2 linked regions of the Collimonas fungivorans Ter331 genome follow. Each later gene encodes a partner of the first gene's protein in a complex. Links are inferred from orthologs where the notes say so. Each region holds a gene or a part of one and is shown on either strand. Other genes may lie near its edges.

The links. The genes of interacting proteins can lie anywhere in the genome.
Region 2: the proteins of ssb (region 1) and sbcB are in contact, whole or in part, in a crystal structure (PDB 3C94), measured with the Escherichia coli proteins. The link is inferred for Collimonas fungivorans Ter331 from one-to-one orthologs.

The regions. Positions count from the first base shown.
Region 1 is NC_015856.1:573,354-577,515, forward strand. What follows is about bases 29-2,831. They hold ssb (single-stranded DNA-binding protein), read left to right. Parts: upstream 29-1,084; coding sequence 1,085-1,579; downstream 1,580-2,831. Other genes in these bases: CFU_RS02470 (MFS transporter), read left to right, coding at 29-1,038; CFU_RS02480 (hypothetical protein), read right to left, coding at 2,016-2,831. Also shown: more of CFU_RS02470, read left to right, coding at 1-28; more of CFU_RS02480, read right to left, coding at 2,832-3,053; CFU_RS25480 (YopT-type cysteine protease domain-containing protein), read left to right, coding at 4,092-4,162. UniProt on the Escherichia coli protein: Plays an important role in DNA replication, recombination and repair. Binds to ssDNA and to an array of partner proteins to recruit them to their sites of action during DNA metabolism. Acts as a sliding platform that migrates on DNA via reptation.
Region 2 is NC_015856.1:1,330,505-1,334,803, forward strand. The notes cover bases 610-3,549. They hold sbcB (exodeoxyribonuclease I), read right to left. Parts: upstream 2,827-3,549; coding sequence 1,393-2,826; downstream 610-1,392. Other genes in these bases: CFU_RS05895 (PadR family transcriptional regulator), read left to right, coding at 610-895; CFU_RS05900 (DUF3861 domain-containing protein), read left to right, coding at 953-1,261; CFU_RS05910 (DUF3563 family protein), read left to right, coding at 3,176-3,349. Outside these bases: speG (spermidine N1-acetyltransferase), read left to right, coding at 1-230; more of CFU_RS05895, read left to right, coding at 326-609; CFU_RS05915 (antibiotic biosynthesis monooxygenase family protein), read right to left, coding at 3,573-3,875; CFU_RS05920 (hypothetical protein), read left to right, coding at 4,007-4,299. UniProt on the Escherichia coli protein: Degrades single-stranded DNA (ssDNA) in a highly processive manner.

The DNA.
Region 1 (4,162 bases):
GGCCTGGCGCAATCGTTCGGGCAAATCCCGTTCGGCGTCGCCTCCGACAAATACGGCCGCAAGAAGATCATCGTGATCGGCCTGATCCTGTTTGCGCTGGGCTCCTTCATCGCCGCCGCTGCCGGCAATATCTACTGGGTCATCATCGGCCGTGCGATCCAGGGCGCCGGCGCGATTTCGGCGGCGGTGACCGCTTTCATCGCCGATTCCACCCGGGAAGAACATCGTACCAAGGCCATGGCCATGGTTGGCGGCTCCATCGGGCTGACCTTTGCCTTGTCGCTGATCGTTTCGCCGCTGCTGTACCAATGGGTAGGCATGGGCGGCATCTTCGCCCTGACCGGCATCCTGTCGCTGGCCGCGATCGTGGTGGTGGTGTGGCTGGTGCCGTCGGCGCCGCTGGTCAAGGCCAGGCGCGTGGCGTGGTCGGAGATCTTGCGCAACGGTGAGCTGATGCGGCTCAACTACGGGGTGTTTGCCCTGCACATGACGCAGATGGCGATGTTCGTGGTGATGCCGGCGGCGCTGGTCAAATACGCTGGCCTGCCGCTGGAGTCGCACTGGAAAATCTACCTGCCGGTGGTGCTGGCGTCTTTTGTGCTGATGCTGCCGCCGGTGTTTGTCGGCGAGAAGCAGGGCAAGATGAAGCAAGTGATGCTGGCGGCCGTGGCCTTGTTGTTTGTCGTGCAACTCGGCCTGTTGGCGACATTCTCGATGGCAACTATCCACTGGCAGTGGCTGGTCGTGCTGCTGCTGGGGTTTTTCATCGCCTTCAACGTGCTGGAAGCGAGCCAGCCGTCGCTGGTGTCGCGCATCGCGCCGCCGGCCGCCAAGGGCGCTGCGCTGGGCGTGTACAACACCATGCAGGCCCTGGGTTTGTTCTGCGGCGGCGCCCTAGGCGGATTGCTTAAACAGCATGCCGGAGCCCCCTCAGTATTCATTTTAGGAGGGGCGGCGACCCTGTGCTGGCTTATAATCGCATCCAGCATGAAAAATTTGCCGCGCCGTGGCCGCACAGCCACCACCGCGGCAGCATGATTTCCAAGGCATTTTTTCAAGATATTCGTATTTAGGAGAGCATCACATGGCATCGGTCAATAAAGTCATCATCGTCGGCAATCTCGGCCGCGACCCGGAAACACGCTACATGCCGAACGGCGAAGCCGTCACCAACATTGCCGTCGCCACCACGGAGAGCTGGAAAGACAAGAACAGCGGTGAGAAAAAAGAATTAACCGAGTGGCACCGCATCACCTTCTATCGCAAGCTGGCGGAGATCGCCGGCCAGTACCTGAAAAAAGGTTCGCAGATCTACATCGAAGGCCGCCTGCAGACGCGCAAGTGGCAAGACAAGGATGGCGCCGAGCGCTACACCACCGAAATCATCGCCGACACCATGCAGATGCTGGGCAGCCGCCAGGGTGCGGGCGGCAGTGCGCCTATGGATGGTGGCGACTACAACAGCGCGCCGCCGGCACGCCAGCAAAACACCAGCGCCCCGGCTGCTCCGGCCCGCCAGGCGCCAGCTTCCCGGCCAGCACCGAATTTCTCGGATATGGATGACGATATTCCGTTCTAGGATATACGTTTTTATATTTGTAAATAAAATGAGCGCAGCCCCTGAAAAGGCTGCGTTTTTTCTTGTCTAGACTTTTTTGAGGTCGTTTTTTCTTGTCTAGACTTTTTTGAGGTCGTTATTTCATCCATTAAGGTATGCCTAAAAAAATGTAAACAATGACTTCACGTTACACCGTGCGCACCATGCGCTCGACGGCAAAACGGTTGCGGACCCGGGGGCTGAGTTTGAGGCGGCAGCGGCGCATATTGAGCAGGCATCTACGCATTGGTTGCGGCATACGGCGGGCTCGCATTTGAGCGAGCCCGCCGACCTGAAATTGTGCGCGACAACCTTGGGCATGCAAACTTGAGCACAACCAGCATTGATCTTCATACCGAAGACGACGCCCGGCACGACGCCACGGACCCCAGACTATGCGACAGCACGCAGGGACAGGCTATTTGAGCGGCGTGCCCCCTGCATTGCGATAGGCGGCCGTCTTCGCGAACAGGTTGCCGCCGTCGGTTTCAGCCGTGGTCGACAGGTCCGATCCTTGGCCGAACATCAGAGCCGCGACATGGGCGCTCGCAACCTGGTCCATGTGCGAGAACAGCCAGTCCACCTTGTCGTCCTGGTAGTGGTAGTCGGTGTTGTTCTGTGCCATGTTGCCGATCGGGATCTGCCAGACGACGATCGGGTGGCCGACCGCCTCGGCCATCTGTTTCCAATAGGCGAGTTGCGCGGCCCACTTCTGGTCGCTCCAGAATGAGTTGCCATTCCCCAGCTTGGCGTTGAGTCCGGCGTCCGTGGATTCAACCTCCCCGACGAGGAAGTCTGCACCCTTTCCTCCGAGGGTCACATAATCTTTGGCACATTTATCCACGTTGCCCGGCCAGTCCCAGCAGGTGAGGTGCAGGCCGACGGCCGTGTTGGGAGCGTACTTCCGGGCCATTGCGATCAGGCAGTGAGCCAGACCCGCCACAGTGTTCGCCTGGTCTGCGCAGTCGGTCGGATTCGCAGCCGTCACCTGCGCCGGGACTTGGTCCAGAGGGCCGTACCCTCGCGCGAAACCAAAAAAATCGGGTTCGAGATCGATCATGTCGTGCGAGGCGCCGATCTTCTGGAGGAAGAAACGGTAGTCGTTCAGGTATCTGGTGAGGAGGTCGACCTGGTTGACCGCCGTCACCTCGTCCTGCCACTTGTTCACGGGCGCCAGGAGGCCGAGTTCAAACCATGTCCACATCACTGTCTGCGGATACGATTTACCCAAGTAGGTGGCCTGCGCAGCGCGGGCTTGGACGCCGGGGATGAGCCCCCCGATGCTACCGCCCGCGCATCCCCACCAGTTTGTCCCATTCGGGCAGGACGTCGCCGTGTACAGGGCGCTCGACGGTGCCGGCGGACTGACGACGTATTGGTACTGAGCGTCGAATGGTGCGGCAACCGAAAGAGCATCAATCGACGTTCTTCCGATCAACACCGTGCTCTTGCCCATGAAAGTGACATTTGGCGTAGAGCCCGTGCCGGTTGGCGTAGACCCGGTGCCGGTTGGCGTGGATCCTGTGCCGGTTGGCGTAGACCCCGTGCCGGTTGACGTGGACCCTGTGCCGGCTGGAGTGGCTCCCGTGCCGGTTGAGGAAGAGCCTGTTCCGGCATCACTCATGCCGCCACCACACGCGCTGAGTATCACGCAGGCAGAGATCGTTATAAAGAATTGTTTTTTAAAAAGAAATGTCATATTTTTTGTATGCGATAGTTGTCATATGGAAACTTCATAGCACTATCCGTGCCACATCGAATATCGAACACGCAGTAGGAATTCAGGCAAAAAGGCCGAAGGTGATTCGACCTTGTGCCACCAGGATATGGACAGAAAATTGACCGAAAAACAAAAAAACTAACAAATTTTGTTAGCGCTAACACCGACTGGGTAGCGATGGCGATTGGCGCTCAGCATAGGCAGGCTCAGTCGTTTCCGAGCGCAGGTAGCGTCGGACCGTGTTGCGCGAGATGCCCAACCGCTTGGCAATCTCCCTCAGTGGTACCTGGTCCCGAAGGTTGCCGGCAGATGTTATGGTCTTGAATACGTTTTACGGTCAAAAATTTCGCACGAGGGCGAGGTGGATTTTTGTCCATGAGATGATGCTGATTAGATAACTCAATTCGGTAAAATATGGAAAACTTTCGCATTACGGGCCAATATCATCCATCGATCGAGCCAACCTCGTCACAGAGGAATCCCGAGAATATTGAAGCATTAGAGAAAAAGGGCCCGTCGACTTATCAAAAATCAATATTGGATAGCCTGCCAAAGCGGACATCTACCAATCGTCCCGACTCTATTTCGTCCTTTAGAAAAATAGCAGTTTTAAATGGCATATGTTCGTCGCAGCCACGAGTTAACGAACACTCGTATTTGGAAGGTTCGTCAAGCTGGGCTGTACATAGAACCGCGCCGTTTGTTCAAGGTGATATATTGGAACATGAGGCGCCCGGACATGCAGGGGCGTGTGTCATATACAGCTTTCTTTGGATGAATAAAATTGCCAAGCAGTCTGGCAATGCCTCTTCCAGAATGAATTCTCTAAGTCAATCAACTACTGA
Region 2 (4,299 bases), 760 kb from region 1 along the record:
CCGAGCGCGCCACCCGGCTGGCGATCGAATATGCCTTCTGCGTGCTCAACTTGTACAAGCTCTATCTGTATGTCGACAAGGAAAACCACAAAGCCATCCATATTTACCAAAAATGCGGGTTCGAACTGGAAAGCGAGCTGAAAAGCGAGTTTTTCATCAATGGCGTGTATCGGGACGCCATCCGCATGTGCATGTTCCAGCCCGAATATCTGGCCAAACGCGGGCGCTGAAGGTTTTCAAGCTGCGCCCGGGTATTGAAATTTCCTTGACTTAGCAATTTCTAAGATATATCTTAGTGTCTCATTCAATGAGATAAGGAAGAAACATGTTTGGACATAGAAGAGGCTGCGACCACAGCCGTATGCACCAAGGTCATGAAAGGCAACATCGCGGCGGCGGCCTGTTTGAACGGGGCGGGCGGCGCGAAGGCGGGCGCGGCGGACGGATGTTTGAACAGGGCAGCTTGCGCCTGGTCATCCTCAAGCTGCTGCAAGAAAAGCCACGCCATGGCTACGAAGTCATCAAGGCGATCGAAGAACTGGTCGGCGGCGATTACAGCCCCAGCCCGGGCGTGATCTATCCGACTTTGACATTGCTGGAAGAACTGGGTTACACGGCGATCGAAGCGGAAACCGGCGGCAAGAAACTGTATCGCATCACAGCGGAAGGCAGCGCGTTCCTGGCTGAAAACAGCGAAGCCCTGGCCCTGGCGCTGCAACGCCTGGAAACCGCACAGCGCGCGTCCGGCAGTTCAGCGCCGGAGCTGCGGCGAGCGATCCAGAATTTTCGGATGGCATTGCATACAAGGCTGGAAAAGGGCGAACTCAGCCAGGATCAGATCCACGCCATCGTCGATGCCATCGACCTGGCAGCCGTGAAAATCGAACGTATCTGAAACAAGCCGTCATCGCCGCAACAGGCAATAGCAAGTCGTTTGAAAGAAGGAGTAGCCATGCGTGAATACCGTTACCGCATCACCCTGGAACATCTGGCGACGCCAAAACAAGGCGAGCCGACCCATGCCGCCATCAGTTTTGACACCGGCAACCACGACGACCTGTTCACGATCGTCGACAAGGTGCGCAGCAAAGGCCAGTTTGACGCTGACACTGCCGCCTCGCTGGCGCTGGGTTTGAAGCTGTTCACCGAAGTGATGCTGAAAAATCGCGGCCACCCGTTGTTCGCGGACATCAGCCAGCCCATGCGCGATTTTATCCAGAAGCTGAAAGCGCAGCCGCAGGTGACAGAAGCAGAGAATTGACAAGAGACCCGAGCGGGACGCCGCCCGGGAGATGAAGATACGCGGGGCCAGGATAATTTTCGTGCAAGAGAAAATTATCCTGGCCCCGCTTTATATGGGCAGCCCTGGCGCAACAAGCCAGCGGCAAATGGCTATTCGCGCGCCGGCGCGATCATCTCTGCATAGTCATACAGCGCGCCGAGGATTTCTTCGCCGCGCTCGTCGGCCGTTTCCGACAGCTGGTCTATCTCCTCAAACAGCATGTCGACCGTGCGCGCCTTGCCTTCGCCGTCGAACAGGCGGGCGGCGCGGTGTTCGTCCCAACGTTCCTGTTCTTCTGGTGTCAGGGTGTCGGGGAAATTGCGGGCGCGGTAGCGGAAGGCCAGTTCTTCCAGGCGCTGGTCGTCAAAACTGACGCGGGCCGCCGCCAGTTTTTGCGGCGGCATGGCGCGCAAGTCATTTAGCTTGCGCCTGTCGTTGTTGCCGACAAAACCGCCGTACAAGTCTTCATCGACATCGCTTGCCGCTTCCTCCGGACGCTGGAATACCTGGCGCCACAGGCCGCTGAGGTCAGGGGCTTGCGCTGCAATTTCCGCATGGCGCAACGCCAGCGGGATATCTATACCCCAGCGCGTGGTCATGTCGGCCGAGAGGGTTTGCAGCTTGTTGATCACCATCGGCGATTTGTTCAGGTGCACCGATTTCAAGGGCAGGCGCGTTACGCCTTCCGGCAGGTCGGCGGACTTGCTGAACAGCCGGGTGCGCACGGTATCGGCATCCAGGGAAAACAGCTCGCTGGGATCGAACGCCAGGTCCCAGGCCAGTATTTCGTTCTTGTTGGTGGGATGCACGCCGAGCGGCCACATAACGGCCAGGCAGCCCTGCTCGGCCGGGAACATGCCGGAAATATGCAGGAACGGCCGCGGCGTCGGCAAGCCGATTTCAGCGCCGGCGCGGTCTTTCTTGTGCAGCGCCAGGCAAAAATCGAACAGTTTCGGCTGGTGTTGCCGGATCAGGCGCGCCAGCGCAATGGTCGCCCGCACGTCGGACAGCGCGTCATGCGCCGCTTCGTGGCTGAGGCCGTTGGCCTTGGTCAGCAGTTCAAGGCGGAAACTGGGCCGTCCTTCGTCGTTGACCGGCCATTGGATGCCCTCCGGCCGCAAGGCATAGGCGGTGCGCACCACGTCCAGGATATCCCAGCGGCCGCACTGGTTCTGCCATTCGCGCGCATAGGGATCGATCAGGTTGCGCCAGAACAGGAAACGGGTGACCTCGTCGTCGAAGCGGATCGTGTTGTAGCCGACGCCGATTGTGCCGGCTTCGGAAAACGCTTTTTCGATCTGGGCCGCGAACTGGTATTCGGGAATACCTCGCTCCAGGCATTGCTGCGGCGTGATGCCGGTGATCAGGCAGGATTGCGGATCCGGCAGAAAGTCATTTGCTGGTTGGCAATACAACATGATCGGCTCGCCGATCTCATTCAGTTCGGCATCCGTGCGGATCGCCGCAAATTGGGCCGGGCGGTCGCGTCGCGGCTGGACGCCGAAAGTTTCGTAGTCGTGCCAGAGGAAGGTATGCGTGGACATTGGGGATCGGTTGCTTGCTTAGGTGCGTGGTTAAGTGCTGAATAAGGACAGGAAGTGCAGCAGTTTACAGTCATCCTTCCAAGCCTGTATAGCAGTTTTACAACGCTTTAGGCCAAATCGTAAGTTGGCTCCAAATAGGGCTTTTAGCCCCTTAAATTCACAAAACTGATAACAGCTATTGGCAATCGAAATTGGATAATTAATGGGGAAAGACTATTCTGATTGTGCGACGCAACAATTGGCTTGCGGTGAACGCAAAACGAAAGAGGAATACATCATGTCTACAATGACCATCAGCAACAGTCCTAGCATTTCCCGTCCAGCAGCTTCGGTACAAACTGCCGGCGTCTTGACCAGCATCGCCGCTTTTTTCAAGCGTGTCGGCACTGCCTACGAGCGTTCGGAAGCAGCACGCAAGGAAGCTTACCTGGCAGAAGCCGTCGACCTGTACGACCTGGAATACCGCATGCAACGCCTGGACCGTGAAAGCGCCCAGACTGCAGCGTGGATCAAGGGTTTCTAAGCATCGCGTCGAGTATTACGGCAGTTCAGCGCCGGCAGCAGGCTACAAGTGTGTTTGCAGCCAGAAGTAGTTTCAGTATCCAGCAGTAATTTGCTGCAGTAGTTCGTCTATATCGCTGCGTAGCAGTCGGGCATCCCGCCGGCATTGGCCGTCAGAACGGGTTGCCCTGCTGCTCACACAGTGCATGTCTTGTCACACCTATCTCAGTTATAAGTTCAGTGCTTCAGTGAGATTGCGTCAACAGCGTGAAATGCTCGACGGTCGGCGCCACGGCAAAAAACGGCCCGACCAGCGCACGCCATTCGGCAAATGCCGGCGATTCGCGAAAATCCACCGTATGGTTTTCCAGCGTTTCCCAGGAAATCGTCAGCACGTAACGTTCCGGCGACTCAATTCCCTTATGTATCTTGAAACCGGCAAATCCTTTGGCCTTGCTGATGACTTGTTCGATGCCGCGCTGGATGGCGGCGTCGAATTCCTGTTGTTTGCCTGGCTGGATGCGGATATCGGCTAATTCGAGAATCATGGTGGTTCCATCGTTGTTGGTTGGCGGAACGGGAATTGTCGCATTTTTAGCCAAATCAGGCGCCAATCAACCTTTGTGGATTCTGCACTCATTGACTATGCTGAATGTATACACAGTCACAGGAGGCCATCATGTTGGGTAGACAACGACTTTATTTCATGTTGCCGGACGTTTCCAGTGCACGCAGCACGCTCGACGAGTTGCTGCTGGCCAGGGTAGGGATTCGGAACATTCACTTCTGGGCTGCGGATGGCAAACTGCCGGCGGATATGCCTGAGGCCAATGTGCTCCATAAGACCGACCTTGCCAACGGCGCTGAGATCGGTCTGCTGGCAGGCGGCTTGATCGGTTTGTTGCTGGGCATGTGGCTGGTGTATTTTCCGCCCGAGTGGGTGCACCTGAACTGGCTGGCGCTGGTAGCGCT